2 regions of the Ligilactobacillus acidipiscis genome follow, and region 2 is predicted to be linked to the other one. Evidence: a T-box and tRNA genes for the amino acid it is inferred to sense, from the RefSeq annotation. Region 2 holds a T-box; the other holds one or more tRNA genes.
The links. The T-box of region 2 lies ahead of leuS (leucine--tRNA ligase). A T-box ahead of a tRNA ligase gene usually reads a tRNA of that ligase, here a tRNA-Leu.

Region 1 (18,053 bases), 830 kb from region 2:
CTTGATACCCCCGGTACTCCAGATAACGGCGAACCGTGTCAAAAGCGATCGCACTACGCGCATTACCGATGTGAATATAATTGTAGACAGTCGGTCCACAGACATACATCCTAACTTTTCCCGGCTGCATCGGCACAAATTCTTCTTTTTTCTTAGTTAAAGTATTATAAAGCTGGATCATTTAAAAGCCTCCCTACGGACCCCAGTTAGAGTCGCTGATTTACCTTTCACTTAATATATACTGCAATCATACAGTATTTACACTTTTTTTACTGGAATTTTTTGTTGATTTAAAAAAAATACTGCTTCAGTGGTTGCTTACTTTGCTGAAGTTTGCGTCACATTTCCGCTTGTGAGACTTACTTTGCCAAAGTTTGCGTCGCATTTCTACTTGTGTGACTTACTTCACCGGACTTTGCGTTACATTCCCACTTGTGAGACTTACTTTCCTGAAGTTTGCGCCACATTTCTACTTGTAACACTTACTTCGCCAAAGTTTGCGTCACATTTCCTCTTGTGTTGCTTACTTCGCCGAAGTTTGCGTCACATTCCCACTTGTGTTGCTTACTTCGCAAAAGTTTGCATTACATTTCTACTTGTAACACTTACTTCGCCAAAGTTTGCGTCACATTTTCTCTTGTAACACTTACTTCGCCAGACTTGGTCTTTCAAGCGCCGCCTAAGAGGAAAGGAACAGCATCTCACTTACCCAATTTAACAAAAAAGTCCGGTGACAAAACAAACTCAGTTTTGCTTCCGAACTTTTCACTTATCAGTGTTTAAAACTAAATTCCTAATTCTGCAAAAGTCTTATCCAAGTGCGACAACACTTTTTCACGGCCAATCAATTCGATCGAAGGTGCCAGATCTGGTCCGTGCATTTCACGGGTCGTGGCGATCCGGATCGGCATATACAGCTTGCGGCCGCGAATACCCTTTTCCTTTTGGATCTGCATGATCACTGATTGGATCTCAAATGCATCGAAGACTGGTAATTCCTTGATCTTAGCAGCAAATTCCTGCAGAACTACCGGAGCAGTTTCCTGTGATAGTTCTTTCAAAGCATCTTCACTTAAAGACTCAGGTTCATCGAAGAAGACGGACGAAAGATCGATCATTTCAGCAGCGTAAGACATCTGTTGTTTGTAAAGGTTTGTCAACTGACGTGCCCATTCGATCTTCTCTTTCGATGGATTTTCTGGCAAACGGCCTGCCTTGATCAACTGTTTGATCGCTAATGAAGTGATCTGGTCGGCGTTACCGGCCTTGACGTACTGGTTGTTGACCCATTCCAATTTCTTGTTATCAAATGAAGCTGGCGATTTACTCAAACGTTTGGGATCAAACATCTTGATAAATTGCTTCTTCGTAAATATTTCGGATTCACCTACTGGTGACCAGCCTAATAATGTAATAAAGTTAAACATCGCATTTGGCAAATAACCTAGTGAACGGTACTGTTCGATAAACTGCAACACAGTTTCGTCACGTTTACTTAACTTCTTACCAGTAGCAGTGTTGATGATCAATGACATATGACCAAAAACAGGAGGTTCCCAACCAAATGCATCATAAACAGCCAACTGCTTAGGAGTATTAGCAACATGGTCATCACCACGTAAAACATGGGTAATCGCCATCAAATGGTCATCGACGACCACGGCGAAGTTATAGGTTGGCATGCCATCGCGCTTAGCAATGACAAAGTCGCCGCCGATCGTATCAGACTGAAAACTGATCTTGCCCTTAACGATGTCGTCCCATTCATATAAATGATCATGTGGTACACGCAAACGGATAACCGGCTTGATCCCCTTGGCTTTAGCAGCTTCTTGGGATGCCTTGATCTCGTCTTCACTCATACCTTCATATTCATAGATATAACGAGGAGCTTCACCGTTAGCCCGTTGTTCATCACGTTGAGCTGAAAGTTCTTCTTCAGTCATGTATGATTCATAAGCCAGATCTTTATCCATCAATTCTTGGATCAATGGAGCATAGATGTCACGTCTTTCTGACTGACGGTATGGCCCATATTCGCCAGGCTTGTCTGGACCTTCATCCCAATCAATGCCTAACCATTCCAAGTTTTCCATCTGGCTTTTTTCGCCATCTTCAACATTTCTTTTAGTATCAGTATCTTCGATCCGCAAAACAAATGTCCCATTGTTATGCCGTGCAAATAAGTAATTGAATAACGCTGTCCGAGCGTTTCCGATATGCAAATGTCCTGTTGGGCTTGGAGCATACCGTACCCGAATTTTATCACTAGCCATTAATAAATTACGCCTCTTTCATTGATATTCCTCTTCTGGGCCGTTAAAACAGCCACACCATTAAATTGTACTATGCTTACCAGCAAAAATAAACACTCTTAAGCAAACTAATTGGAGTTTTTCTCGTTAATGCCACGTTTAGAATGTGTCGGTTTAGCGAAGATCATCCGTCCGGCATCCGTTTGGAGCGCACTCGTAACTTCAACTTCGATCGATTTGTTCATATAATAGTGCCCATCTTCGACCACGATCATAGTGCCATCATCCAAGTATGCAACACCTTGCTGCCGTTCTGTTCCGTTTTTAATGATCATCACTTTCAGTGTTTCGCCGGGGATAACTCGCGGTTTGAGCGACTTAGCCAAAGCATTAACGTTTAAGACCTGAACATTTTGAAATTCAGCGACTTTGTTCAAATTATAGTCGTTAGTAACAACAACCGCATCGATCAGTTTAGCTAACTTCAACAATTTGCTGTCAACTTCTTGGATATCGTCAAAATCGCCATCATACATTTGGACCGGCATGATTTTTTCATCCCGGAGTTTGTTCAAAATATCAAGACCACGCCGTCCACGCACACGTTTGACACTATCAGCCGAATCAGCAATATACTGCAATTCATACAAGACGAAGTTCGGAACGACTAAGATCCCTTCCAAAAAACCAGTCTTGGCAAGATCGTAGATCCGGCCATCGATCAAGATGTTGGTGTCTAGCAACTTATACTTACGAAAATTGTCGCCTGCTTTACGCTCTAAAACATCACCAGAATGCTCGCTGTCCTCTAAACCCGTCTTCTTGCGGCGAACAAAGATCTTGCGAATATCATTAAAACGCGAGCGTCCTAAAATAAATCCCAGGTAAGCAAACAAAATCAATAAAACAATGGGTAAGATCGTGTTTAAGAAAAATAATTGCGAATTCGAGAATAATAAGGAAATCAAAACCGCGATCAATAACCCAATAACCGTCGAAATAACTTCAGTTACGATCATCTCCGGTTTTTCATTAGTTAAAAATTTTTCTATCCTTTGAACTAACTTTTCAACCGGTTCGATCAAAATAATACTTAAAACAACAAAAACGACTAAACCGATCACCATATCAATAAAAATATTGTTAAGCCATCGATTTTGCACGTTAAATCCCGCCCATACCATTGGCATGAATGAGTAGCCCGCGCCTATTCCTAAAAGTGCGAAAATTAACTGGATCATTCTTTTTCGCATCCTTATCACTTCACTTTCTCCTGATTTGATTTGTCACAGAATGTTTTACCATCCTTTAAATATTTTACCAAAAATAAATTAATTATGTGTCTTTTTTTACTTAATCGAAAGCGAAATGTAACGCTTGATTTAACGTTTTAACACCACGGACTTCGATATTCTCCGGCAGATCTGCTTCAGACAGGTTATTTTGCGGAATAATGATCTGCTTGAATCCCAGTTTTTGGGCTTCACGCACGCGAGTTTCAATATCAGAAACTCGTCTGATCTCACCTGTCAAACCAACTTCTCCAATAAAGCAATCTGTTGCGACTGTTTCTTTTTCACGGTAGCTTGACGCAATACTGATCGCTAATGCCAAGTCAATGGCGGGCTCGTCTAACTTAACTCCGCCTGCTGCTTTTAAATAAGCATCTTGATTTTGCAGCATCAAGCCGGCTCGTTTTTCCAAGACAGCCATGATCAATGACACCCGATTTTGGTTAAGACCTGAAGTGGTTCTTTTTGCATTGCCAAAGGCCGTCGGTGTCACCAAAGCTTGGATCTCGACCATGATCGGCCGTGTCCCTTCTAATGAAACGACCACCGCTGACCCTGTTGCTCCCTGCAAACGTTCCTCCAAGAAGGTCCGGGATGGATTGCTAACTTCGTACAAGCCACCTTCGCGCATTTCAAACACCCCGATCTCGTTAGTTGAGCCAAAGCGATTTTTGACTGCTCGTAAAATACGATAGGAATGATGGAGGTCACCCTCAAAATACAAAACAGTATCCACCATATGTTCTAAGATCTTAGGTCCGGCGATGGCGCCCCCCTTAGTCACATGACCAACAACGAAGATCGTGATACCCTGTCCCTTAGCCAAGCGCATCAAGTCCGCGGTCACTTCACGGATCTGCGACACACTCCCAACAGCTGACGACATCTCGGGTTCTTGCATGGTTTGCACGGAATCGATCACCACGTAGTCTGGCTTCAAACTATCAATATTAGCTCGGATCGCGCCCATGTCAGTTTCCGGATAGAGGTAAAAATCATCACTAGAGACTGACAAACGGTCAGCACGCATCTTGATCTGATTTGCACTTTCTTCTCCAGAAACATAAAGGACTTTGCCGCCCGTTTGTGCCAACTGTCCAGAAACTTGCAATAACAAAGTAGACTTACCGATCCCCGGATCACCACCGATCAAAACTAATGAGCCCGGTACGATCCCGCCACCGAGCACTCGATTTAACTCATCGATCTGCGTTTGCACCCGTGGCGCTTGTTTCAAGGAAACATCTTTTAATAGCTGCGGCTTGCTGGAAGTCGCTGTTCCGCCGGAAAATGAAGAAACAGACGCCTTAGGTTCTTTTCTTTCGACTTCTTCAACTAATGTATTCCACTGACCGCAATTCGGACATCTGCCCAAGTAGCGCGGTGAAGAATACCCGCAGTTCTGGCAGACATATTTGATTTTTGCTTTTGCCAATTGGCTGCCCCCTTTCTTTCTAAATAGATGGATCACAACATCAGCTTGCGACAAATGTAGTATCTTGTGCAAATTATAGCCGTTTCGGCGTTCAAGCCCAAGTTTTACGTCGTTATTCAATCAAAAACAATAGCGCGTTTTTCGGCGCTATAAATGTGTCAAAACATGACACACTTTTCAAATAAATTTGTTGACCTGATCAACGAACTGATTTTCTCGAACTACCAGCGTAAAATCTGCTTATTATTCTTTCAAAAAAACTTAGTCTTATCTGCCGGAAGAACCAAAACCGCCTGTCCGCTTGGTTTGCGGTCTTTCTTCACCATCAGCTGTTAAATACGGCATAAAGATCCCCTGGCCGAGTTTTTCACCTTGCTTGATCGTTTGATCAAAGAGAGAAAAGTTCAAAAGTTGAAAGAAAATTTCTCCCTCGTTGCTATCGTTATTATAATAATCAGCATCGATGATACCCACACCATTGGGTAAGACCAAGCCGCGTTTCAATGGCGCACTGGAACGATCAGCCAGTAATAAATATTCATCGTCACCCATATAGGCTTTGATACCCGTTGGCACTAAGTACGGTTTTAATATTTTTTGAGCATTTGCCATTTCATCCTCATTGATCGTTAGGCCTTTTCTAAGCGCAGCGAGAACTTTAATGAAGTTTTTCTTCCAAATACTTGGTAACACAAAATCTTTCGCAGCAAAAAAATCGTAGCCTGCAGCATTTTGTGTTGCTCTTTGTGGTAATTTTATGTCCTGTGCAGCATAACTGCTAACTTTTTCGAATCCTCTTTTCACTTTCGACCCTCATTTTCACATAAATTTTCATATATTTTCATGATAACATATTTCAATATCCGATTGACCCATTAGAACTTTTTTTTTAATTAAATAAACCTTATGCTATAATATAGGAACTTAAAGAAATCAAGTTTAACAAATTTTTCCGCCGTTTACCGAAAAAAAACTTTGTTTAAACTTAAGGAAAATCACGAGGAGGAGACAGCTCGTCATGAAGCAGGATGAATTAAAGAAACTGGTTGGTGAAAAGTCCGTTGAATGGATCAAAGACGGTATGACAGTTGGTTTAGGGACCGGTTCGACCGTAAAATTTATGGTCGATGCCCTCGGACGTCGCGTCAAAACTGAAGGATTGAATATTACTGGAGTCACCACTTCCAAAGCCACTGCCAAACAAGCCGAAGATCTCGGGATCACTATCAAATCAGTTGATGCCGTTGACCATATCGACTTGACCATCGATGGTGCCGATGAGATCAGCGATGATTTTCAAGGTATCAAGGGTGGCGGTGCAGCCCTATTGTTTGAGAAAATCGTTGCAACTAACTCCGACAAGGTCATGTGGATCGTGGATGAAAGCAAGATGGTCAAAAACTTAGGTGCTTTCCCACTGCCGGTTGAGGTCATTCCTTACGGAAGTCAAAAAGTCTTCGAACGTTTTGAAAAGAAGGGTTACCAACCAACATTCCGCAAGAGTGCAGATGGTAACAGCCTACTCTTAACTGACTCAGAAAACTATATCATTGACCTGCACCTCCATGATATCTTGGATCCAGAAACCTTAGCTGCGGATTTGATCAAAGAAGTTGGTGTTGTTGAGCACGGCTTGTTCTTGAACATGGTCAACACCGTGATCGTTGGCCGCTCCGATGGTCCAGAAGTTTTAGATGCCCACCGTTAAATTAAAATATTTCCATATGATAAGAGAGACTGGTCAGCCTCTCTTATTTTTATTGAGAAAACTGCCAGCCTGTGCAAATTTCTCCAGGTGCCTTGCTGGCTACCATTGCTTTGAACCATCTGCTTATGTTTTGTAAAATATGTCTGAGCAAATTATATTTACTATTATTAAAAAATGACGTAATATATGAGTAGACTGTTAAAGGAGAGTGACTTTTTAATGACCAAAGCTATTACTGCTGATCAATTAAAAAATTATCAACAAGATCTTGATAAACATGAAGGCGCACAAGTTGCCGAACGTGCTGTAACGAAAAATGGTATCTTAGCTACAAGTATCGACTATCGTTCAAAAATCAATATGAATCCTGTTTTCTCAATTGATTTAGACACCGGTGAAGTAGCTAACCAAAAACAATCTGGCCGTTGCTGGATGTTTGCTGCATTGAACACGATGCGTCATGACATTCACAATAACTTCAAAGTTGCCGATGACTTCGAATTATCCCAAAGCTACACTTATTTCTGGGACAAACTTGAAAAAGCAAACTATTTCTATGAAAATGTTTTGAAAACGGCAGACCTTCCAACTAGCGACCGTAAAGTCAGCTGGTTGATGACAACGCCGCAACAAGATGGCGGCCAATGGGATATGGTCATCGCTTTGATTCAAAAATACGGTGTCGTTCCTCAATCAGTAATGCCTGAAACCAAGAGTTCATCAGCTTCTGGCGAATTCAACAGCACATTGAATCTTAAATTACGTAAAGATGCCGTTGAATTACGCGAATTAGTCGCAAGCAAGGCTAGCGATGAAGACATTCAAGCACGCAAAGACAAGATGTTGAATGAAGTTTACCGTATGTGTGCATACAGTTTCGGTGAACCAACACAAACATTTGACTTCGAATACCGTGACAAGGATAACAACTATCACATCGACCAAAACATCACACCAAGGGAATTCTTTGATAAGTATGTTGGCTGGAACTTGGATGACTACGTTTCGATCATCAACGGACCAACTGATGACAAACCATACAACCATATGTACACAGTTGAAATGCTGGGCAATGTCGTTGATGGCCGTCAGGTTCGCCATTTAAACGTTGACATGAACACCTTCCGTGATGTTGCTGTTAAACAATTAAAATCCGGCGAAAGTGTTTGGTTCGGCTGTGACGTTGGCCAATCATCTGACCGTCAGCAAGGTATCATGGATACTGAACTTTACAGCAACGATGAATTATTCGACATTGACTTTTCAATGTCTAAGGCAGAGCGTTTGGATTATGGCGAAAGCTTAATGACTCACGCTATGGTCTTGACTGGTGTTGATTTGGTAAATGATCAACCAACGAAGTGGAAAGTTGAAAACTCCTGGGGTAACAAAGTCGGAACAAAAGGTTTCTTCGTAATGAGTGACAGCTGGATGGACGAATACTGCTACCAAGTTGTTGTTAACAAGAAGTTCTTGCCAGCAGAATTGCAAGAAGCTTTGAAAGAAGAACCTAAAGTTCTTGCACCATGGGATCCAATGGGTTCATTAGCTTAATTTAATAGGATATTTGAAACACCACGTGTTGCTTGTAGTAGTATGTGGTGTTTTTTGTTTGTCTTTATCTTTCTGCTGACAAAACGGGCTGTCTCTCGTTTTGTTGTTGCCGCTTTTACAGTCTCTTGCAGCATTTGCGATTATTACTGCGCTGGAGTTTGCGTTACATTTTCACTTGTGAGACTTACTTCACCCGACTTTGCGTCACATTCCGACTTGTGACTCTTACTTCACCATAGTTTGCATCACATTCCGACTTGTGCGACTTACTTTGCCAAAGTTTGTGTTATATTCCAACTTGTGACTCTTACTTTGTCATAGTTTGCATCACATTCCAACTTGTGACTCTTACTTCGCCCGACTATGCGTCACATTCCAACTTGTGACTCTTACTTGGCCATAGTTTGCGTTACATTCCAATTTGTAACTCATACTTCGCCATAGTTTGCGTTACATTCTCATTTGTAACACTTACTTCACCATAGTTTGCGTCACATTCTCACTTGCGACACTTACTTCACCGAAGTTTGCGTCACATTCTCACTTGTATGACTTACTTCGCCAAAGTTTGCATCACATTCCCATTTGTAGCACTTACTTCACCATAGTTTGCGTCACATTTTCATTTGTAACACTTACTTTGTCAAACTTTGCGTCACATTTTCATTTGTGACGCTTACTTCGCCCGACTTTGCATCACATTTCTCTCAAATTAAACAAATTTCACCACTCATTCTGCTGCTCTGACTCAACAATTCAGTCCAAACAAAAAGCCTCTCAGCCCTAATAGCCAAGAAGCACCGTTATCTAAAGTTCCGTGATCACTTGATTTAATGCGTGATTATTTGTTTGTCTTGTAAATTTAATTTGTCATCGAAAGTGTAAATAATCGGTTCGCCATTAGCAACTTCAACTCCATCAATATCCTTGTCGCTGATCTGCTCGATAAATTTGATCATCGCACGCACCGTACTACCGTGAGCGACTACTAGCTGATTTTTATCCGCCAACAATTTAGGGGCAATTGAATCTACCCAATAAGGCACGATCCGCTCCGTCGCCATTGCCAAACTTTCCGCCAACGGTAATGAACTATCCGGTAAATCAGCGTAACGACGGTCTCGGTCTGGAAATTCCAACTTAGGAGGTACTGCATAATAAGAGCGTCTCCACAAAGCAACCTGCTCGACTCCGAAAATTTTACGGGTGTCATCTTTATTCCAGCCTCGCAATGAACCATAATGGCGCTCATTTAAACGCCAAGTTTTATGAATTGGGATATATGACTGGTGTAATTCATCCAGAACAATGTTGGACGTTTTAATAGCACGGACCAAAACCGAAGTATGAATATCAGTAAATTCAAGTTGCTGTTTTAGCAGTAATTTGCCTGCTTCATGAGCTTGCTTGATCCCATACTCTGTCAGCGGGGAGTCTGACCAACCCGTGTATTCATTGACTTTATTTGCCAAACTTTGACCATGACGTAAAAGAACCAATTTTGACATTAGAGCTCATCCTCTCTACTCTCTTCGCCACTTATCATAGCAAATTTTTAATGTAAAAAACAGTCCTAGCAAAAAAGCACAGGATCTCTCCCGTGCTTGGATAATACATCTTTAATCTTAATTTAAACGAACAGCAAATGATGGTGTGTAATAGTGAGTATTGCCAACTGAAACATTTTGTCCGGGTGCCGGTGCATGAACAAAGCTTCCACCACCTAAAGCGATGGCAACGTGGTATGAACTGCCACGTCCGCCCCAGAAGTATAAGTCACCAGCTTGAGCCTGACCGACAGGGATCTGAGTACCCGCGTTTTCCTGTGCAGTCGTCATACGTGGCAAGGACTTGCCTTTTTTGCCAAATACGTATTGCACGAAACCAGAGCAATCAAATCCTGCAGGAGTTGTCCCGCCCCACGCATATGGCGACTTGTCTACAAATGAAAGTGCATACGCTGTAACTGAACCATATGACGCAGCCGATGCAGGCGTGAAGCTCCCACTACCACCGTTACTGCCAGCACTATTATTACGCTTTGCATTATTGTTATTACTTGCTAATTGAACTGTCTGTGTGCTCGCAGGTTCTGTTGCTTGCTGGCCTTGGTCTTTATTGCCAACACTGTCTTTAGCAGTGTCAGCAGCCTTAGTTGCGGCAGCAATAGTTTTAGCCTTGTCTGCGTCGTCGGCAGCCTTCTTGGCATCTGCAGCCGCTTTTTGTGCAGCTGCGTCTTCTTTATTCTTTTTAGCATTCAGTTCCGCCCGCTTAGCATCCAAGTCAGCACTACTTTGCATTAACTCGATCTGTAAAGTCTTGTCTTTCTTGATCGACTTATTCAAAGCAGTTTGTTGCGCTTCAACTTCGGCTTTGTCGTCTTCTTGCTGCTTCATAGTCTGATTGTTAGCCCGTACGACTGTAGCTACAGTGATAGTCCGACTCACAGCATCGGAAAAACTCTCTGAATCAGAGATAAATTTCAAAACAGAACCTGAATTATTGACCTGTGCTGAGCGTGCTTGCTTTTGTAACTGACCGTTTCTTTCTGAAATGTCTTTTTTTAAATCAGCAATTTTTGCGTCTTAGTTACTTGTAATTTTGTGTTACTCCCAATTTCTTGCTGAGCAGCCTTCAATTTCTGTTGTGCAGCTGCAATTTCAGTATTAACGTTTTCCAAATCAGAAGTCGTGTCTGCTGAGATACTTGGAGCAGTGACACTCAATAACGTAACGGTTGCCAGTGTAAGAGCACTTTTGCTTAAAAAGTTTTTTCTCATAATATACTATTCTCCTATTAAAAGTCACCAGACATAGGTACCTGCTATTAGTAAAGCAGCACCCGACTAGTTTACAACGCTTATATATGTAAACCCTACAAACAATTTAAATCCTACAATGGTAATAATATCATTAAGTTATGCCCATAACCATTACAGTTATTTTACAAATTTTTGTGAAACGCCGGCAAATCAACTCTTTTTAGCCGCTTGTTCCACAATAGCTTTTCCTTGTTAATTGCTGAGCTTTGGTCGTCCCTTACTTTTGCTGCAATTATTATTTGCTTATTCATCACCAAGTTAGATTACATTTTGTAACATTTGGATAATTTATTTCCAGATATTTCAAATATAAAGTTTTACGTATAACAAAAAAGAGCACACAAGTGTACTCTTTTTTCATATTCATGTTTAATATTTATTATTGATGAATAAATGACATACCTGATCCTAATGTTACAGTCTGTGGATTGCCACCCATAGGATTTGAGAAACCATTCCCGCCTTGAATGATACTAAAGCTATTTCCATTCACAGCAGTAACGATTGCCACATGTCCATAGCCGGGCGCTGCAATCCATCCCCCCACATTTGAACCACCTGGAAATACAACTACTGACCCAACAGAAGGTGAATGATCAACACGGAAACCTGCAGCAGCTGCTGAACCAGCCCATTCCTGACCATTGCCCCAGTGTCCGCCTACCCAAGGCGCATGAACTTTAACAAAATAAGTGCATTCACCATATGGATAACCGTTAGCACCGCCACCATTACCATGACTGACCGTGCTGACTTGTTGCATTGCAGCTTGGGCAGTTTGGTTACCAGCATTTGAACCGTTGTCGACAGATGCTTGTTGCTTTTGCTGATTATCTTTGTTGGTATCAGAATGAGCAGCAGCGTTAGCTTTATCAGCCGCCAATGAAGCATCTTGTGTATTCTTAGCCTTCTTAGCTGCTTTTTCAGCTTGAGCTGCTTTTTCAGCTGCTTCTTGTTTTGCCGCATTTTCTTTATCATTTTGAGCAGCTAATTTTGCTTCTTTAGCGTTCAAGGAAGCCATATCCCGATATAAACTCATCTTTGATTTTTCTTCATCTTTAACTGATTTAGTCAAATCTGCTTGTTCTTTTTCAACTTGCTCTTGATCATTTTTTTGTTGTTCCATTGTTTGGTTGTTGGCATGAACAACACGTGCAACAGTGACAGTCCGACCAAGCGCGTCTGAAATGCTGTCAGAATCAGTCACAAAATCCAAAATAGAACCGGAATTGTTGATTTGGGCTGATTGAGCCTGTTTTTTCAACTGACCATCACGTTTGCTGATCTGAACTTTTAAATCGTTGATTTTTTGAGATTTCTCCATCTGCAGTTCTGTAGCTGCATCGATCTTCTTTTGTGAATCTGCGATTTTCTTCTTGGTAGCTGCGATTTCAGTGTTAACATCGTTTAAATCAGCAGCAGTATCAGCTGAAACAGCTGGCGCAACGACACTCATAGTTGTAACTGTTGCCAAAACGATGGCACATTGACTAAGTAAGTTTTTCTTCATGAATATGTTCTCCTATGTAAAATAATGTAATTTAATAAATATTTTTCGTTCGCTTAATTACCACGATTTCCATATTATCATTATTAACATAGGATAACCATTACATTATATTTACAAAAACTGATATTATTTAAGAAAAAAGACTCTTATATTACAAAAATGTTTCACAAACAAAAAACAACAACGCTTGTTCATCAATAAACATGATAACCAACAAGGTTTTGTGCCTACAACTAGCTTCTTTATATTTTCCACAATTTTTAAGATTTGTTACAATAATTTCATTCAGTTGCGAACTTTTTTTTAATTTTTATTCGGAATTAACTATATTTAGTGAAAAATAACCTCTAACGCCCTGATATTGACGTTAAAGGTTATTTGCTTATATATTATATATTCTGCGTCAAAGCCATTAAGATTGGGACAACTATCAACGCGAGAAAAGTCGTCTCTGTGACCATTACGGAGGCATAATCAGCATCAGCATTATACAAACGAGCAACAACTGGTGCATTTGTCATCACGGGCATCGCTGATTGCAAAATAAAGACTTGTTTCATTAAAGTAGGAAAATTGGTCGATGCCACCAAAAGTGTCATCAATAATGGTGCTAACACAAAACGTCCTAACAAGATCAATAGATTGTCTTTCTTCAGTGACAGCTGCTTTAGGCCGGCATTATACACACAGATCCCAATAAAGATCATGGACAAAGGGGTCGTCAAATTACCTAGATAGCTTAAGTCCTTGATCACAAATAACGGTAATTTGATTTTTAGCAAAACAAGCAGTACCCCAACGATAAAACCTAGCAATGGCGGTGAAAAAACTTTTCTGACCGTAGTCTTTAGGTTAAACTTAGCATCTTGCATCCCATCTCTTTGAATAAAATATGTCCCGATCGTCCAAAAAATCGTGGTATTTGCCATATAATAGATCAAAACAAAGGGAATACTCTTGCTGCCAAACAAGGCTTGGTTAATTGGCAAACCAACAAAAACTGTATTTGAATTGAAGAACATTGATGAAAATAAGCCGCGATGACTGCCGGAAACCTTAAATATCCGGGCAAAAAGAAGTGCCACGACCATCAAGATCAACATCGAAATGATCGGAAACACCAAGTCAGGAATGATCCCTATCAGCTGATGTGCTGTGAACCGACTAGTGATCGTATCAATCATATAACATGGTAAGCCGATCTGCGTAACTAGCTCAGCAATCAGCTTGTCAGTTGAACCGGGAAACCATCCTCTAGCTGCCAGAACATATCCGACGATGATCAAGACCAAAATAATAATGACACCCGAAATACTTTGTAAAAACACACTCAAAATAAACTCTTCTCTCTAACTCTGTATTACAAAACCTATCTTACTTGTGAGTATACTCGTTTTTTATTTTCATGAAAAGCGAAGCAAAATATTTTATATGCTCACCACACTTTTCATACTCTCTCAGCAACCACTCATTAAATTCATGAATTTTTTTGCTAATTGTTTAATTTTCCTAAAAAGCTCTTCAGCTTATTTCAAAAAAAAGGCTTAAAGTGTATAATTCAATTATGTTTGAGAACACATAAAGGAGTCATATATGGCTAATAAAAATAACAACGAAGAGGACTATTATGAAACACCCCTGCGTCGGCAAGATAACGGGAGTTCACACCAGTTCAAAAAAAAGCATACCTGGCGCAAAAGGATCTGTGCTATTCTTTTAGTCGTTGGACTGGCAGTAATTTATGGCGGAACTGCATATGGTTATCACATGTTACATTCCGCTAAAAATACCCTCAACGATACTTATACAGAATCAAATGTCAAAAAAATGCGCAATGTTTCTGACGTGATCAAAAATAAAAAGCCTTTTTCCTTATTGATTTTGGGAACGGATACCGGTGATCTGGGTCGTTCAGATAAAGGCCGCACAGATACGATCATTATCGCAACAGTCAATCCGGAAAAAAAGCATGTCACTTTAACAAGTATCCCGCGGGATACTGAAGTTAGGATCGCCGGCTCGGATAATTCCTACGATAAGATCAATTCGGCTTACACCATCGGCGGTGTTTCGACTGCGATCAAAACCGTACAAAATACATTGGACGTCCCGATCGATTTCTACCTACTGGTAAACATGGGCAGTTTGCGTAAGATCGTTGACACATTAGGCGGTGTCACCGTCACCCCAACTTTGACTTTCAAATACAGCGATGCTGATGTTACTAAGGGTAAAAAAGTTACATTGAATGGTAAACAGGCTCTCGCGTACTCACGAATGCGTTACGATGATCCAGAAGGTGATTATGGTCGGCAAAAACGTCAACGGCAAGTTATAGAAGAGATCATTAATCAAGCAATCAGCGTCTCATCTATCACTCAGTTCCAAGACTTGCTCAAGTCGATCCAAACAAACATGAAAACCGACCTAAGTTATGACGATATGATGACGATTGAAAGCAACTATAAGAGTGCTGGTAAAAAAGTTGACTCCTACACATTACGTGGAAATGATGCAATGCTTGGCGGTGCTTCTTATCAAATTGCCTCATCGTCAGAAAAGAAGAAGACTTCTGACCGGATCCGTGAACAGCTCAACTTGCAACCAACTACCGAAACTTTCAGTAACCCGGTCGAAAGTGATGGCTCAAGGGGTCAGGGACAAGGCACCACAGGGTCTACGACTGATCAAAGCCAAAATGGACAAGCCCAAATATATGGCGGTGGTCAAGATTATTCTGGACAACGATCAACCTACAGCCAATCTCAAGACACTGGCACTTACGGCTATTAAAATACAGATAAAAAATATCCTGACATTGAAATGAACAGTGTCAGGATATTTTATTGCCATTATTGATTCAGGTCACAACCGGAGAAATTTAGTAATAAGCTACCATAGGCCAAACCTGCCCCAAAACCGCTCAACAAAACTAGGCCCACTTGATCCCTATCATTTAACTCTTCAGTTAAAACTGATGGGATACCGACTGAAGAAGTATTTCCATGGTCGGTAATATTCACGCCAAAGCGATCCGTTGGCAAGTCCAGATAAGCCGCAATCTTTTCGATCAAACGTAAGTTAGCTTGATGAGGTACCACTAAATCAAGTTGCTGCGGTGAGATTTTTTGTTTCTGTAAAAAATCAGCAATGTGTTTCGTGACGGTTTCAGTTACAAAATTAAAAACAGCGTGTCCATCCTGGTAAAAAGCATCTACCTTAGGATAATTAGCAGCAGAGATCTCCTTTAACGGTGCGATCCTTCCGCTGTGAATAACGTCAGCATTGCCAGCGGTACAAAGTTTTTCAGCAACAAAGATCTCTTTTTCTTTTTCCGGCGTAGAACTGATGATCATCCCAGCTGCCCCATCGGCAAAAAAAACTGCTGAAGTCCGGTCCTTAAAGTCTTGCATCTTCGAGTTGTTTTCCGCACTGATCACCATCACATTATGATAGGCACCGCTGCGAATAAATTTTTCCGCAGTGCTTAATGCAAACACAAAACCCGCACAGGCTGCCGAAATATCATATGCAAATGCTGTGGTCGCTCCCAGATTAGCTTGGACCAAGGCGGCTGTTGACGGTGTTAAAGCATCAGGAGAGATCGTTGAGACAATGATCATATCTATTTGAGCAGCACGAAGTTTAGACTGTGCCAGCAACTTCTCGCCGACCTTAGTTGCCATCTCAGAAGTATTCTCATCAATTGCGATGTGGCGAGTTTTGATCCCGGTATGTGTCTGGATCCACTTATCAGACGTTTCCATTAAAGAGCTCAATTCATCGTTATCTACAACTCGTGGCGGAAAATATTCGGCCCAAGCCCTAGCTGTTACGTATGTCATATTCTGCACCCCAGATTCATTTGCCAGCTAACAGCTGCAAAAAGTTTTTTGTTTTTAAAAACAGCACAAAAAAAACACTGCTCCCCCTATTTTTTCATAAGACAAGGCTTAAAACACTTGCCTTACGAAAAAACCGCAGGAAACTTTTCAGTTTCCCACGGCCTATTTTGATGCGGGTAAATGGATTCGAACCATCACGAGCGCAATGCTCACCAGATCCTTAGTCTGACGCGTCTGCCAATTCCGCCATACCCGCGACAACAAATATTATTATATCAAAGGTTGATTAATTCTGCAATAGTTTTTTATTGTACTAGCCATTACACTAACGCAGTACCTCTTTATCGCCGATCCAAGCGCCATTTGCAACCAGCTGCAAATGTCCGTGGCAGCGAGAACACACATAACGATCGGTATTGACTCGCCGGACCCGTGGATATGTTTGCCCACATGAAACACACTGGTACAAATACTTTCGTTTTTGCCGGACAGCTTGCTTCGCTCGTGGTGCATAGCGTGAGCCGCCGACTTCTTGTAACAAACGTTTGAAATCATTATCGCAATGACGGTATCCTGCATGCACTAAATGCAAGTGATAGTGACATAACTCATGTTTGATCACGCCGACCAAAGTTTGTTTGCCATGTTCTGTCAACATTTTTGGATTGATCTCAATATCATGGGTCGCCAGCTGATATCTGCCGCCGGTCGTACGCAAACGTTTGTTGAAAAAAGCACGATGCAAAAACGGGCGCCCAAAGAAATCGTTAGAGAGTTTTTCAACTAAATTTTGCAAGTCATCGTTTGTCATTGGACACTTCCTACACTAATTTAAATTCAAGTCTAAAAATCTCTTCCATAAAATGCTAAAATTTAAGATGAAGTTTTTAGAAAGGAGCTTTTCTTTGACTCCACAAGATATATTAGAAAAATACTACGGTTATACTGAATTTCGCCCTGGCCAAAAACAGATCATTGACCAAATCTTGGCCGGGCAAAACACCTTAGCAATCATGCCGACCGGGGGTGGAAAGTCGCTGTGCTACCAGGTGCCGGCTTTATTGCTGCCTGGCTTGACTCTGGTAGTTTCACCGCTGATCTCCTTGATGAAAGATCAAGTCGATTCCTTAAGGGATAGCGGGATCCACGCCGGATTCATCAACAGTTCGCAAAGCTGGGGAGAAACACGCCAAATCTTAGCAGCAGCAGCTAATGGTGAGCTAAAGCTTTTATACATTGCACCAGAACGTCTGGAGCAGCCGGGGTTCATGGAACGGCTCCAACACTTACATGTTGCTTTAGCAGCCATCGATGAGGCTCATTGTATTTCACAATGGGGACATGATTTTCGTAAAAGTTATTTAGCTCTAAGCTCTATTCTACCACAGATCCAATCTCAGCCAACGATCATCGCTTTGACTGCCACAGCAACGACTGCGGTCGCACAAGATATCATGGCACGTCTAGATATTCCACCAGAAAACGAAGTCAAAACCGGTTTTGCCCGTCCTAATTTAGCTTTTAAAGTAGTCAAGGGGCAAAACAAAAACAATTTTATTTTAAAATACGTCAAAGCTAATCGAAATTCAGCGGGGATCATCTACGCAGCGACCCGCAAAAAAGCAGAACAGAT
Region 2 (13,746 bases):
GAAATTTGCTTGGAAATTTGCTTTTCCGGCTTCATCATCTTTTAATTTTTGCCAATCTGTTGGATCTGGTAAGATTGGTTTCATTTGTTTTACGGAGAGTTCAAGCTTTTTAACTGCATTTTTATAAACATCAACAATCGCTTTATTACTTGTTCCTCCACTGCCATATAGTTTTAAAGCAGTATCCACTGTATTTTCAGTAATCTTAGGGTATTGAAAATTAATAATGGTCCCAAACTCTTTAACTGCTCCAAAAACACGGTTCGTCCTAGAATAAGCTTGAATCAATTCTTGAAGTTCCAATGAACGATCAACATACAAAGTGTTCAGCCTTTTTGAATCATATCCTGTCAATAACTGATCAGCTACAATAACTAAATCAATATTTTTCGAATTTCTGCCACTACCCCCACGTTTTGCACGTTCTGTTAAATCTTCAAAATAGGCATCTCCACCCTGTTTTTGATTACCAGCTTCAAAATGTAATCCTGTAAATGCCTCGTAATCCGCAAACATTTCATTGATTATTTCAGGAGCAACATTATCGGGATCATTTTCGTTTCCAAAACTAAAAGTCATTGCGACGTTGATTTGCTTATTCCGACTTTCCAACTGTTTTTTAAACTCTCGATAATAAGCAATAACTCTACTTTTATAAGCAACTGTTAAGATACCGTTGAACTGTTTTAACTGCGACTGATTTTCCCAGTTATCTAGCATTTCTGTAACTACCCGTGGAATATGCGTCTCATCTTGATAGACCAAAACACCATCCTCAGCCGCTTGTTGTTCAACCTGTAAATCAGATAAAATCTGAACTGAACGTTCTAATTCGCGATCAGATAAGTCTGGATGTTCTATTTTCTGTCGCTCAATTATTTGTTCACGTAAATCTTCATAGCTTGTAAATTCACCAGTATTAATATAATCCACATGAAAACCTAAAACATTGCCATCTTTGATGGCCTCTTCGATCGTATAGCGATGTAATTCAGGGCCAAAGAGCTTTGTTGTCGTATTAATAACTTCGCTTTTTTTATTAACTTTACCCTTCACATTATTTTCTTCAAACAATGGCGTGCCTGTGAAACCATAGAATAAACCATATTTTCTGAAATAATACTTGATGTCACCCATCATTTGTCCCATAGTTGTGCGATGAGCTTCGTCAATAATAAAGACCATCTTTTTTTCAGCTAAACTCTGATCATGATTTTCATTAAGCTCTTTTACTAATGAATTCAATTTAAAGGTCGTCGTAACAACAATTCCAGTCTTTAGTGACCGTAACTGTTTTTTAAGTTGATATGTTGAATTAGTATCATCAACATCAACTGATTCATAAGCAGAATATGCTTTAAAACTATCAGAAGTATTACTATCAAGTTCCCGTCTATCAACCAAGAAAACTACTTTATCAAAACCTCCACGAGTTGAGAGAAATAAAGCAGTTTTAAAACTAGTGATGGTTTTACCTGAGCCAGTAGTATGCCAGATGAAGCCCCCGTGAGGCCCGACACCTTTATCATCTCGTCCGAATGCAGCTGCCTCAATTGCTTGTAAAGCATACACTTGATAAGGTCGCATTAGCATATGCTTTTGATTTTCTTGATCATTAGCTTCATCGATCACCAAATAATCGCCAACCATTTGGTGTGCCATTGGAATTTTTAATAATGTTTTAGTAATTGTTTTCCAATTATTAATTGGTCGATTATTTTCATCCGCCCAGTGAAAAACAAAGCTGGGATTAAAATCATCAACCGATTTTGGAGTCGCAAAATAACGTGTTTCAATTTCGGAAGTGACCACCATCATTTGCGAAAAAGCCATAAAATTATTGCTATATTCGCCATCTCGATAGTATCGTTTAAACTGACCAAAGGCCTCATCTAAATTTTTATCGGTTCGTTTCTGTTCAATGTTGATCAATGGCAAACCATTGATCAACAAAACAATGTCAAAGCGATTATTATTAGGCGTTCTAACTTCACGCGCAATTTGATAAGAAGAGTCGCCCCCACGTACTTCTGCCTTTTTAAAAATTGTTAGTGTAATTTGCCTTCGAGTAACATTTAAATTGTCGTCCCGATATATTCCATCAATTTTTCCAGTAGATTCTTCGATCGACAGAAGTTTAGCAGCTTCGTAGCTATTACTGATCTGACTAACTTTAGCTAATACTTGATCGAATTCTTCGTCTGTTAGCGGCACACCTTCCAACTGATCAGCATTGATACGGTTCAATTGCACTCGCCAATTTTTTATTAAATCAGCGACTGTAACTTCATGTGTATTACCATTTAATTCTTCCATGGCATCCCACTTATATTCAGCTAAGGCCTCAACAAAGTTTTGTTGAAATGTCCTTTCAGAAGCATCTTTAACAACTTCACTCACTTCACTGTCCCCCTTTTTTAAATTTTCGAATATACTTACGCTAAATTTAAACGAACATCTCATTCAAGTATGCTTGTTTCAAATTTTGCAGCTTTTCTAACTGTTGCTGATGAAGAGCGATAGTGTCATCTAACTTCTCAAACATATCGCCAATCACTTTCTGTTCAGATTCCTCGGGTATCATCACCTTGATATCTTCAACATCGGAACCATTGAAACTTGGTAATGCTCCGACTTGAGCAAATCTAGATAATCTTAACTTTTCGAATAATGTCTTACCGAAATAACGATTCCAAGAAGAGTCAAACAAATAACTCATCATGTTATTATCAATTAAAAAAGAAGTATCGACAATTCGCTTTCTATCGAGGAATATGGCTGCCCCTACTTTTGCAAATACAACACCACTATTTTGGGGGTTAATGGGATTCCACTTATTTTCTTTAAGTTGAGAGTCACTTGCGTAATTGTTGGCATTCATCATAACAACCTCATTACCTGGGTTGTTCATGTCTGATACTTTATAAAATGGAGTCCCTTGCTTACCTCCTTGTTGAGCATCTGGAAATCCAATTCCAGACTTAGCCTTGCCAACTTCACCCAACTTACGCTCTTCCCAATCATCAGTAAATCCAGAAAATCTTCGTTTCGGCTTACGCTCTCCTTCCGCAGGAAACATTTCCGTTAAATAAGCAGATTTTAATTTTTTTAACTTATCATACTTACGCTGATGAAGAGCGATAGTCTCATCTATCTTTTTGAAGAATGAACCGATTTTTTGTTGTTCTTCAAAATCTTTTGGAAAAGATACTAATGTTTTTTGTAAGTTTCCTTTACTAATTGATGATACTTTTGAACCCTGAATCAGTCTCAAAAGTTGTCTATGATAGGTATTTGAATTGATATAATATCCTAGAAAAAATTCAGCTTTTTTATCTTTTGATCTTGCAACTATTGTATGTAATCCTGCTACGAGATTTTTTTCAGTTAAACCATTGACTTCAACAGCTTTTCCAACAGTTTCATCTTCAGCTGCATCAGCAAAAATCAAATCGCCGTTCTCGAGCAAACTAGATTTATATTTTTCTAATTTACCACCTGTGATATATGGAATTTTATCATTTTTAATATTTAGAATGGCTGGATATTTAATCAATATATCTCCATAGTGAACGCTTTTAATATCGCCTTCATCATAATTTAACAATGCTCTAGATAATGAATTTGTAGACACAGGAAAATTAAAACATTCATCAAACTTTCGCTGTTCCCAAGCGTCTGCATTTTCGAACTCCTTAAAACGTCTATAAGGCACATTTTTCTGCTTATCGGCCATTATTTCACCACCAATTCACTTAAAAGACTTTCAAATTCACTTTCAACTTGCTCAGTTTCCTTTTCAAGGTCAGATAAGGTAGTTGAATAACGAGTATTTAACGTTTCTAAAGTTTGTAATTCATTTTTCAAAGGAGCTTGAACTAGATTAACTATTTTAGTTTCAATACCACCGAACCACTTTTCATAAACCAGACTATTTACTTCTTCATTAGTCAAGTTTTCGATTCGTTCATAAACAGCACCTTGAAGCTCTTTTTCTTGATTTTTTATTTCTGTATTTAGCTTTGATTTCTGATTCATTAAGGTCGAAACTTTGTGCAACAATTGATATTCGTCTGACCCTTTTTTTGCTTCTTTAAGTTCAGCTTTGATTTTTTTATTGTCGAAAAAATCTTGTGGTTCATCATCTTTGTTTTTCTTTATGGAATCATATAGAATACTATTTTCGTCACTATCTTCAACTTTAGCCGCCTCAACTAACTCGCTAAGTTCACTTTCTGTTGCGGTTAACTGCTCTTTACTATCAGCGATTTTTTGAACTAGTTCAGAATATAAATTCTTAGCGATCAAATCATTTGGCACGATTGCACCGATCCAACCGTCTTGCTCTTCATGTTTCTTTTGCCCCGTACCTTTAGTGACCATATTGGGCTCACGTGTGCGTCCAGCAGTATAAAAGCCCATCCCGGCAATTAGTTCTGTATCATTGAACAAGGTATTTTTCCAAATTTCGGCAATAATTTGATAACCAGCATAAGCATCTAGGTAATCAAACTTTGACAATATTTGTTTAATCTCTGCCAACATTTCGTCACGTAGGTCTTCTAGCTCTGTTTCACTGTCGACACTAATTAATTTTCCCCAAAATTTCTGTAGATATTCGGTAACTTTACCCTCAACTTCAGCAGACTTGTTTTTAACCCTCTCATCAGCTAAAACTTCTTTTGTCAAATCATCTACTGACTCATTCAATTCAACATAGCCTTCACGTAATGGAGTTAAAGCATTATCTAATACATCTTTAACGATTGAGTTCAAAACTTTCAAGTCAGCAATATTTTTCATTGGTATTCCACCTAACAAGTGACCGTCAACATCTTGAGGAATTTCACTATCCATAGCTTCTACATAACGCGGGATATTTAAGTTATATTCATTTTCAATAATTTCTTTTCGGTCTGCTAAATGACTGTAACCAGCGACTTCAATTTTATCAACATAAGTATCAACGATTTGTGCAATATCTTTTTCTCGTAAAACATTTTGTTTACCGATCTTCACAAAATGTTCCGATGAGTCGACCAACAATACTGGATCAGACAACTCTCGATTTTTCTTTAAAATCATAACACAAACTGGGATACCGGTATTTGTAAACATATTGCTAGGCAGTCCAATAACCGCGTCAACATAATTTTTCTCTAACAAACGCTTACGGATCTGACCCTCTGTTCCGCCACGGAATAAGACACCATGAGGCAACACGATCGCCATTGTCCCTTTTTGTCCTAAATGGTATAAACCATGCATCAAATAAGCAAAATCGCCTTTAGAATCTGGAGGTAAAACCCCAAAATCAGCAAAACGCGGATCACTAACTTTAAGCGGCTTATCTTCATGCTTATTCCACTTAGAATCAGAGTAAGGTGGATTCATTACGACTGCATCAAATTGCACACCTTCCTCTGGCCTTTCTGGATCTTCAGGCCAATCCTCAGCTAATGTATTCCCATTTTTAATATCCATATTTTCTGGTCGAACACCATGCAACAGAAGGTTCATCCGCGTTAAATTATATGTTTCCGTAATGAATTCTTGGCCATAATAATGCAAGTCACGTTGCGCACTCTTATTTAAATGCTTACCCACTGTTAAGAGTAATGAACCTGAACCAACTGTGGGATCATAAACTGACGAAATGTTTGACGATTTAACCACGATCTGTGCTAAAACTTCACTGACTTGACGAGGAGTATAAAATTCTCCTGCCTTTTTACCAGCACTAGAAGCAAATTGACCGATCAAATACTCGTAAGCATCGCCCAAAACATCTCCATTTTGCAAATCAACCATATCCAGATCTGCAAAAAGCAAAATCAAGTCTTTGATGTTTTTACTACGTTTATTTAAATCATTTCCTAACGCTGAATCTGTCAAATCAATGATGGAAGTTGAAAAGAGCCCCTTAAAATCATCGGCATCGCCTTTGATCTCGATATTACGCTCAAAAGAGTTCAAGCTATCCATGACCTTTTGTAATTCAAAGTCACCATTTCTAATATCTTTGACCCATGTTTGATATAAATGTTCTGGTAAAACATAATAACCTAAAACTTTTTGAATCATACCAGACAAAGTATCTCCTAGTTGTTGATAGGCCTCTTCGTATTCCTGAACATTATTTGCACTTTTGGAAACTCCTGCTGTCGACCGAAATGTTGCCAATGTCTGATCACTCAAGAATTTGTAAAACATCAGACCTAACATGTAATCTTTATAGCGACTAGCATCCATCGAACCACGTAGATCATTAGCACCGTCCCATAGACGACGTTTAATTTCTTCTGAAGTAGTAATCATTATGTATTTCCTCCATGTATCAAGCTATTATTTCTCATGTAAATAAAAATATACATCTATTTTTATTTTAGCATTTTGATATCAGCTAAAAAAGCATCTTCTGGTATTATCTTGCCAGAGATGCCTCTTCAATCAAGAACAACAATTGTTATCGTTCATTTAAATACTTAACTGAATGCATATATTCTCATCTAGCATTGACTCCATAAACATATGACACATAACAAGCGAAGTCACCGATCCTTTTACGCGCTTGCACAGGGTTAAACGTCAATTCTTCATACCAGCTACTTTCTAAGTCATGCTCATCCAAATAACGTTTGACTATGTTTAGCGTATGAATGACGTTATCATGCTGGCTTGTTCGTTGATCATCCATTTCAGCTCGTTGTTCATTTGACAATAACAGCCATTTTCCACGCATTGCTGCATAAATCACCGAAGACTGCAAAAAATCTGACCAATAATTTTCTACCTTTGGGCCAGCAATTTCAATCAAACCAACTAATTCACTATAAATTTGGTCTGCCTCTTCAAACTTTAAACCACTTTTCTTTTTCTCGAAGTCCTGATATGTATAAAGTTCCATTTGGCTCCTCCTCATAAATTTAACTCATGGCTAACTTCTAAAAACATTAAAGAATTTACTTCATTGTATCAAAAAAACGAGCTCCGTTTAAAAGAGAACTCGCTTCATTATCTATATCTTATTTAACGTGCAGCAATCTTCTAAGTGATCCAGCCCTAGATCCAAGAATCTTGTCGGCCACTCTGGTTTTTAATGTTAGCCAGGCATAAACATAAGCCCCGCCGCCAACTGCCAAGAGTAATACCAAGACCGCCATGAACCGGCTGTATTTATTCAAGACAAGGCCCAAACCAAAGACGATCGCTAAAACAACCGCAAACATGATCAAAGAAAAGACTGTCACTTGGTTGAATCTCTTTAACAAACGATCGAGATCTAAGCCGAATTCGTAATAAACATAGCGGACCATCAAGATCCCAGAACAGGCTGTACCGATCCCTGTAGCTATGACAGGACCATAACCATGCAGCCAAACTGTCAATGGGACTTGCAAGATCAGCTTGATCACCAAACCAACGACTGTATATTTGATCGCGATCTTATTACGATAGACCCCCTGCAAGACTGAGGCCATCAGTGAAAATAAGCCCAGTGCTAAGGCAGTATACGCCGAAACGCTCATGATATAAATACCCAAATGCTCATATGAATAAAACAAAACATACAGTGGACGTGCCACGGCTGCCATTCCTAAGGAGGCAGGCAGCATGATAAAGAAAAATAATTCCAATGTATCAGTGATCTGGTCTCGTGTACCTTCTTGATCACCCTTCGTGACAAACTCCGACAAAAGCGGGATCGCCGTGGAAGCCATCGCGATCGCCAGTGAAACGATGATCATCACTAATTTGTTGGCATTCCCTGCAAACAGCGCGTACTGTGCGTTGATACTATCCAAGGTAAAATTAGTGACCTTTTGCATGATCGGTTGGAAAGTATACTGATCAAACAAGTTATATAAGGTCATCGAAATGCTGACAAAAATAAATGGGATCGACTGATAGATAACTTCTTTGATCAGTTCACCATCTGAAACCGAAAGCACATTAGCACTACTGTCTGCTAAATTATCAAACCAAGTCCGCTTTTTTAAATAATAAAAGACTAACAAGATGATTCCGCCGATCGCCCCGAAAAAGGCTCCGAGTGTTGAATGAACAACACCTAGTTCATAATGACCGTTAAAGACTTTCATGATCAAGTATGTAGCGACTAACATATAAACGATCCGTACGACTTGCTCAACTAGTTGTGAGATCGCCGAAGGAGCCATATCCTGATAACCTTGAAAGAAGCCTCGGGCCAAGCTCATAACTGGGATCAAAATCAAGGCCAATGATAACGAACGATAAATTGGCACCATGCGTGGATCGCCTTGCGAGATCCACGGTGAAATAAACCACAACAACCCTGCTGAAAAGATCCCTAATCCCAACATCAACAGCATCGTTTTTTTAAATAATCGTCGTCCAACTTGGTATTCATTTAATGAATTGTAATGCGAAACTTGCTTTGCTACCGCCGAAGGGATTCCCGCCGTAGCGATCATGATAAACAAGCTGTAAACAGTATATCCTTTAGTGTACAAGGCATTAGCCTGTAACTTGTCACTACCAAACCAGCCGTACCACGGAATAATATAAATTGCTCCTAAAATTCGTGAAAAAATACTGCCCGCTGTCATCCAAGCGGACCCTTTCAACATCTTTTCTTTAGCAGTAGGTTCAGATCCAGCTGGCTTGAGCTGTTCTTCACTTGACTGGACCTCACGTTCACTCATCAAAATAAACCTGCTTTCTTTCCAGTTAATTTGACATCACCTGCACACGACAATGCCACCGTTCTTCATCAATAACATTAAATTTACATTCACAACTATTCTATAGAAGTTGCCGTTGATTAGCAATGTTTCTTGAAAAACATTATGAAATAATAAAGAAAATCGCCTAAAAAAATAGAAGTACCCAAAGAGTACTTCCATTCAATCATCTTACTTTGTTCACATAATTACTTGCCAACTACAATATTGACTAACTTGTTAGGCACAGCGATCACTTTCTTGATCTCCTTATCAGCCAATTCTTCTTTGACCTTTTCATCAGCTAAGGCAATTTCTTGCATCTTATCTCTGGAAGTATCACGCTCGATATCCAAATGCTGCCGAACTTTACCGTTGACCTGAACGACGATCTGGACTGAGTTATCAACTAACTGAGTTTCATCGTAGCTTGGCCACTGAGCATAGGTGATCGTGCCGACATGACCTAATCTGGACCATAGTTCTTCAGCGATATGCGGTGTCAATGGAGCCAACATCTTGACAAAGCCTTCCATGTATTCCAAAGGCAAAGAATCCTGCTTGTAACAATCATTAACAAAGACCATAAAACTTGAGATCGCCGTATTGAAATGCAATTCTGCGAAGTCTTCTGTGACTTTCTTGACCGTTTGATTATAAACTTTATCTAACTTATGATCGTTGATCGTTGTTACACGGTCACGCAACTCGCCTTCGTCATCGATCAGCAGGTTCCACACACGTTTGATAAACTTATGTGCCCCATTCAAACCGTCTTCACTCCAAGCGATCGAAGCATCAAGAGGCCCCATGAACATTTCATATAAGCGCAAAGTATCGGCACCATATTGTTCTACGATGTCATCTGGATTAACCACGTTCCCCTTAGACTTGGACATCTTTTCGTGGTTATTACCCAAGATCATTCCTTGGTTGACCAACTTCTGGAATGGTTCCTTAGTTGGCACGACTCCCAAGTCATACAAGAACTTGTGCCAGAAACGAGCATAAAGCAAATGCAAGACAGCATGTTCAGCACCGCCGACATACAAATCGACCGGCATCCATTGCTTTAATTTTTCATAGTCTGCCAAAGCATCCTTGTTAGTAGGGTCAACGTAACGTAAGAAGTACCATGAACTTCCTGCCCATTGTGGCATAGTATTAGTTTCACGCTTGCCTTTACGTCCGTTTTCATCGACAACATTGACCCAATCATCCAGGTTAGCCAGTGGGCTTTCACCAGTACCTGACGGCTTAATGTCTTTCGCCTTTGGCAACAAGAGCGGCAATTGATCTTCCGGCACTAAGGTCGTTTCGCCGTCTTCCCAGTGGATCACAGGAATCGGTTCACCCCAATATCTTTGCCGTGAAAACAACCAATCACGCAAACGATAGTTGACTTTCTTTTCACCGATTTTCTTTTCAGTGAGCCAAGCGATCATCTTGTCGATCGCTTCTTGCTTGCCGAGGCCATTCAAGAAACCGGAATTAATGTGTTTGCCATCGCCCACATAAGCTTCCTGTGTAACGTTGCCTCCTTCGATGACTGGTGTGATCGGCAGGTCAAACTTCTGCGCAAACTCATAGTCACGTTCATCATGAGCCGGAACGACCATGATCGCACCAGTTCCGTATGAAGCCAAAACATAATCGGCGATCCAAATTTGGACTTTCTCGCCGTTCGCCGGATTGATCACATAACTCCCAGTAAAGACACCCGTCTTGTTCTTAGCCAGATCAGTCCGTTCCAAGTCGGATTTATGTGAAACTTCGGCCACATATTTTTCAACTGCTTCTTTTTGTTCAGGGGTCGTTAACTTTTTGACCAGCTCATGCTCTGGTGCCAAAATCATACAGCTGGCACCAAAAATCGTATCTGGGCGAGTGGTGAAAACTTCGATCTCATCATCATGATCTGCCACTTTAAAGCGAATTGACGCACCAACTGAACGACCGATCCAATTACGCTGTTGTTCCTTAATTGCTTCAGGCCAATCCAAGTCATCAAGATCATCGATCAAACGGTCGGCATAGGCCGTGATCTTTAAGACCCACTGGCGCATTGGTTTATGAATAACAGGAAAACCGCCGCGTTCCGTCTTGCCATCGATCACTTCTTCATTAGCGACGACTGTCCCGAGATCTGGACTCCAGTTAACGGGAACTTCAGCTTCATAGGCCAAACCTTTTTTATACAATTGTTCAAAGATCCATTGCGTCCATTTGTAATAACTAGGGTCTGTGGTATTGATCTCACGGTTCCAATCATATGAAAGACCAAGCGACTTGATCTGACGGCGGAAATTATCCACATTAGTTCGAGTAAATTCACGTGGGGAATGACCAGTATTCAAAGCATACTGTTCTGCAGGCAACCCAAAGGCATCCCAACCCATTGGATGCAAAACATTGTAACCTTGCATCCGTTTCATGCGTGCAATGATATCCGTTGCCGTATAACCTTCTGGATGTCCAACGTGCAAGCCTTGTCCAGATGGATAAGGAAACATATCCAGTGCATAATAATTTTTCTTAGCAGGATCTTCAGTTGTTTTGAAGGTCTGGTGTTCTTTCCAATATTTCTGCCATTTTTTTTCAATTTGTTTATGATCGTAAGCCATTGATCAAAGACTTCCTTTCCTATTTGTCAAAATAAAAAAATCCTATACATACTCCCCCAAAAGAGGAAATGTATAGGACGAATTACTCGCGGTACCACCTAAATTTCGGCAAAATGCCGACACTCAATTTCATAACGGGAAATACCGTTCTTGTTTACTCTGTTCAACAAGAAACTCAAAGGTGAGTTCAAACTGATAAGTGTTATGCTCACACCGCCCGCATACTCTCTGTATCACTGCTCAGTCCTACTGATCCTTCTCAACGTTAATATTAACTATTACTATAGCAAATCGCATTTTTGAATGCAATAGCTGAATCAATTTGAATTATTTTAATTTTAAAGTCTGACCGACATAGATAGTATCGGAAACCAGGTGGTTCAATGACTTCAGCTGGTTGACCGTCATTTTATTTCTAGTAGCAATCCTCCATAAAGAATCATGAGCCTGAACAACATACGAACTTTTTTGCGCAGCTGAAGCCGGTTTTGAAGTAGTTTTATTGATCGAGGCGCGCCCCTGGACTTTCAAGGTTTGGCCAATATAAATGACGCTGCCTGTCAAATGATTCAACTGACGCAGTTTTGCGATCGTGGTATTATGTGCATTCGCGATCGACCACAAACTATCATTTTTCTTGACCACATAAGTTCCATTAGTTTGTTTGTTGGCAGTGGTCGTCTTAGAACTCTGGTTATTATTTTGCCCAGTATGAACTTGACTGCCCTTGACCTGCAGTTTTTGACCGACACTGATCAAATCACTCGTTAATTTGTTTAACGATTTTAAAGCAGAAACCGTCATATTATGTTTTTGCGCGATTGCCCATAAAGAATCCCCCGACTTAACGGTATAAGCACCTGCTGTGTTGCTTTGACCGGACTGCTTTTGGTCTTTATTAGGCTGTGATGTCTGCGAAGTTCCTGGTTTAGACTGTGATTTCAAAGTCAGCTTTTGACCGACATAGATCAAATCAGAACTTAACTTATTGATGGATTTGAGCTGCGCCACGCTCAAACCATGCGAATGCGCGATCGACCACAACGAGTCATGTGCCTTTACGGTATAGTCTGCTTGCTGTTGCTGCTTGGAATTGTCAGCGGCTGGCTTTTGTGAAGTTCCACTGGTTTGTTTACCTGGTTGTTTATTCGCCCCAGAAGCACTTACCTTAAGTGTCTGGTCAACATAAATTATATCCGATTTAAGATTGTTCCAAGCCCGTAAATTAGCGACCGTCGTTTGATACTTCTGAGCGATCGACCACAAACTATCCTTCTTTTGAACCTTGTAGGTTTGCGAATTCGAATCTGCCGGTTTTGACTGAGTTGGCTGATTAGGCTGCGAATTCGTTGGTTTTGAAGGCTGTGAATTTGCAGAACCATTATTGCTTGCAGTTGAACCAGTCAGTTTCAATTTTTGGCCGACATAGATATTGTTGCTCGTCAAATTATTCAGTGATTTTAAACTAGCGACCGTCATCCCATGAGTCGTTGCAATATGGTATAATGTATCCCCTGATTTAACGGAGTATTGCCCGTTAGCTGTTGGAGTCGTGCTTGTGTTGCTTGGCTGATTATTTTGACCCGAATTGGCGTTAGGCAACGTCGTTGAAGTATTACCAGTCGAACCGGTCTGGCTATCATATTTTTTCAAATTATAATTATTGATGATATTCTTCAAAGTAGCAGCGTAAGTCGGCGAAGTGGCGTATGTGCCGTAGACACCGTGAGCTAAATTATCTGCAGCTTGCTCAACACTTGCGGTCTTACCAACAGTCGAATTAGGAAAATGCCCCACAATCAAGTTAGCATAATTATTCAAACTTTCAGTGTAACTATTATATTTCTGGAATTTAGCCGAAACTGTATGATTAGACCCGCTATAATATTCATTTGTATTCATTTGAACAAAAGCACCATAACCATTCCACTTAACACCAAATAGATTATAAGCACTGGTTGACAGCGTACTGCTGCCCCAGCCGCTTTCTAAAGCAGCTTGCGCGATCATCATCGAGGCGTATAAACCACGCTGACGCGCAACTTGCATTGCTGACGGCGCGATTTTATCAATAAACATTTGCGGGCTGCTGTAGACAGTTACAGAACTGCGTAAAAGGCTATTGCTGTTTTCTGAAGCCGCAGCCGTGTCCTGTGAAGCAACAGTCTGATCTTGCTGCTGGCTGCTGTTGCTTTGCGGCTGAGCAGCGCTGGCTTGACTGGCAACAGACTGTGATTGTTGTGATTGTGTTTGACTTGTATTGTTATTAGCAATAGACGAACTGGCCGCCTGGGTGTTAGTAGCCGGTTGCCCGGAATTATTGTTGTTCACTGCTTCTGCTGAATCATTATTGTTGTTATTAGCTTGACCGTTTGCAACTTGCACAGTTGAATCAGCCAGTGCCTTAGTGCGGCTCA

Region 1: it encodes a tRNA-Leu, which carries the amino acid that the T-box ahead of leuS (leucine--tRNA ligase) is inferred to sense. The anticodon was not compared.

The regions. Positions count from the first base shown of each region.
Region 1 is NZ_LT630287.1:1,852,300-1,870,352, forward strand. Features, by position in the region: gene cysS (cysteine--tRNA ligase) at 1-181, opposite strand, end outside; gene gltX (glutamate--tRNA ligase) at 786-2,276, opposite strand; gene BQ5903_RS08610 (PIN/TRAM domain-containing protein) at 2,384-3,508, opposite strand; gene radA (DNA repair protein RadA) at 3,609-4,982, opposite strand; gene BQ5903_RS08620 (dCTP deaminase/dUTPase family protein) at 5,250-5,786, opposite strand; gene rpiA (ribose-5-phosphate isomerase RpiA) at 6,001-6,690, shown strand; gene BQ5903_RS08630 (C1 family peptidase) at 6,910-8,244, shown strand; gene BQ5903_RS08635 (2,3-bisphosphoglycerate-dependent phosphoglycerate mutase) at 9,075-9,752, opposite strand; gene BQ5903_RS08640 (NlpC/P60 family protein) at 9,870-10,820, opposite strand; gene BQ5903_RS08645 (hypothetical protein) at 10,808-11,023, opposite strand; gene BQ5903_RS08650 (coiled-coil domain-containing protein) at 11,445-12,575, opposite strand; gene BQ5903_RS08655 (AEC family transporter) at 12,965-13,909, opposite strand; gene BQ5903_RS08660 (LCP family glycopolymer transferase) at 14,169-15,368, shown strand; gene BQ5903_RS08665 (beta-ketoacyl-ACP synthase III) at 15,428-16,420, opposite strand; tRNA gene BQ5903_RS08670 (tRNA-Leu) at 16,592-16,676, opposite strand; gene BQ5903_RS08675 (SprT family protein) at 16,746-17,231, opposite strand; gene recQ (DNA helicase RecQ) at 17,284-18,053, shown strand, end outside.
Region 2 is NZ_LT630287.1:1,020,172-1,033,917, reverse strand. Features, by position in the region: gene BQ5903_RS04720 (type I restriction endonuclease subunit R) at 1-2,400, opposite strand, end outside; gene BQ5903_RS04715 (restriction endonuclease subunit S) at 2,447-3,736, opposite strand; gene BQ5903_RS04710 (type I restriction-modification system subunit M) at 3,736-6,318, opposite strand; gene BQ5903_RS04705 (hypothetical protein) at 6,506-6,907, opposite strand; gene BQ5903_RS04700 (putative polysaccharide biosynthesis protein) at 7,026-8,687, opposite strand; gene leuS (leucine--tRNA ligase) at 8,915-11,329, opposite strand; T-box leader at 11,400-11,601, opposite strand; gene BQ5903_RS04690 (LysM peptidoglycan-binding domain-containing protein) at 11,657-13,746, opposite strand, start outside.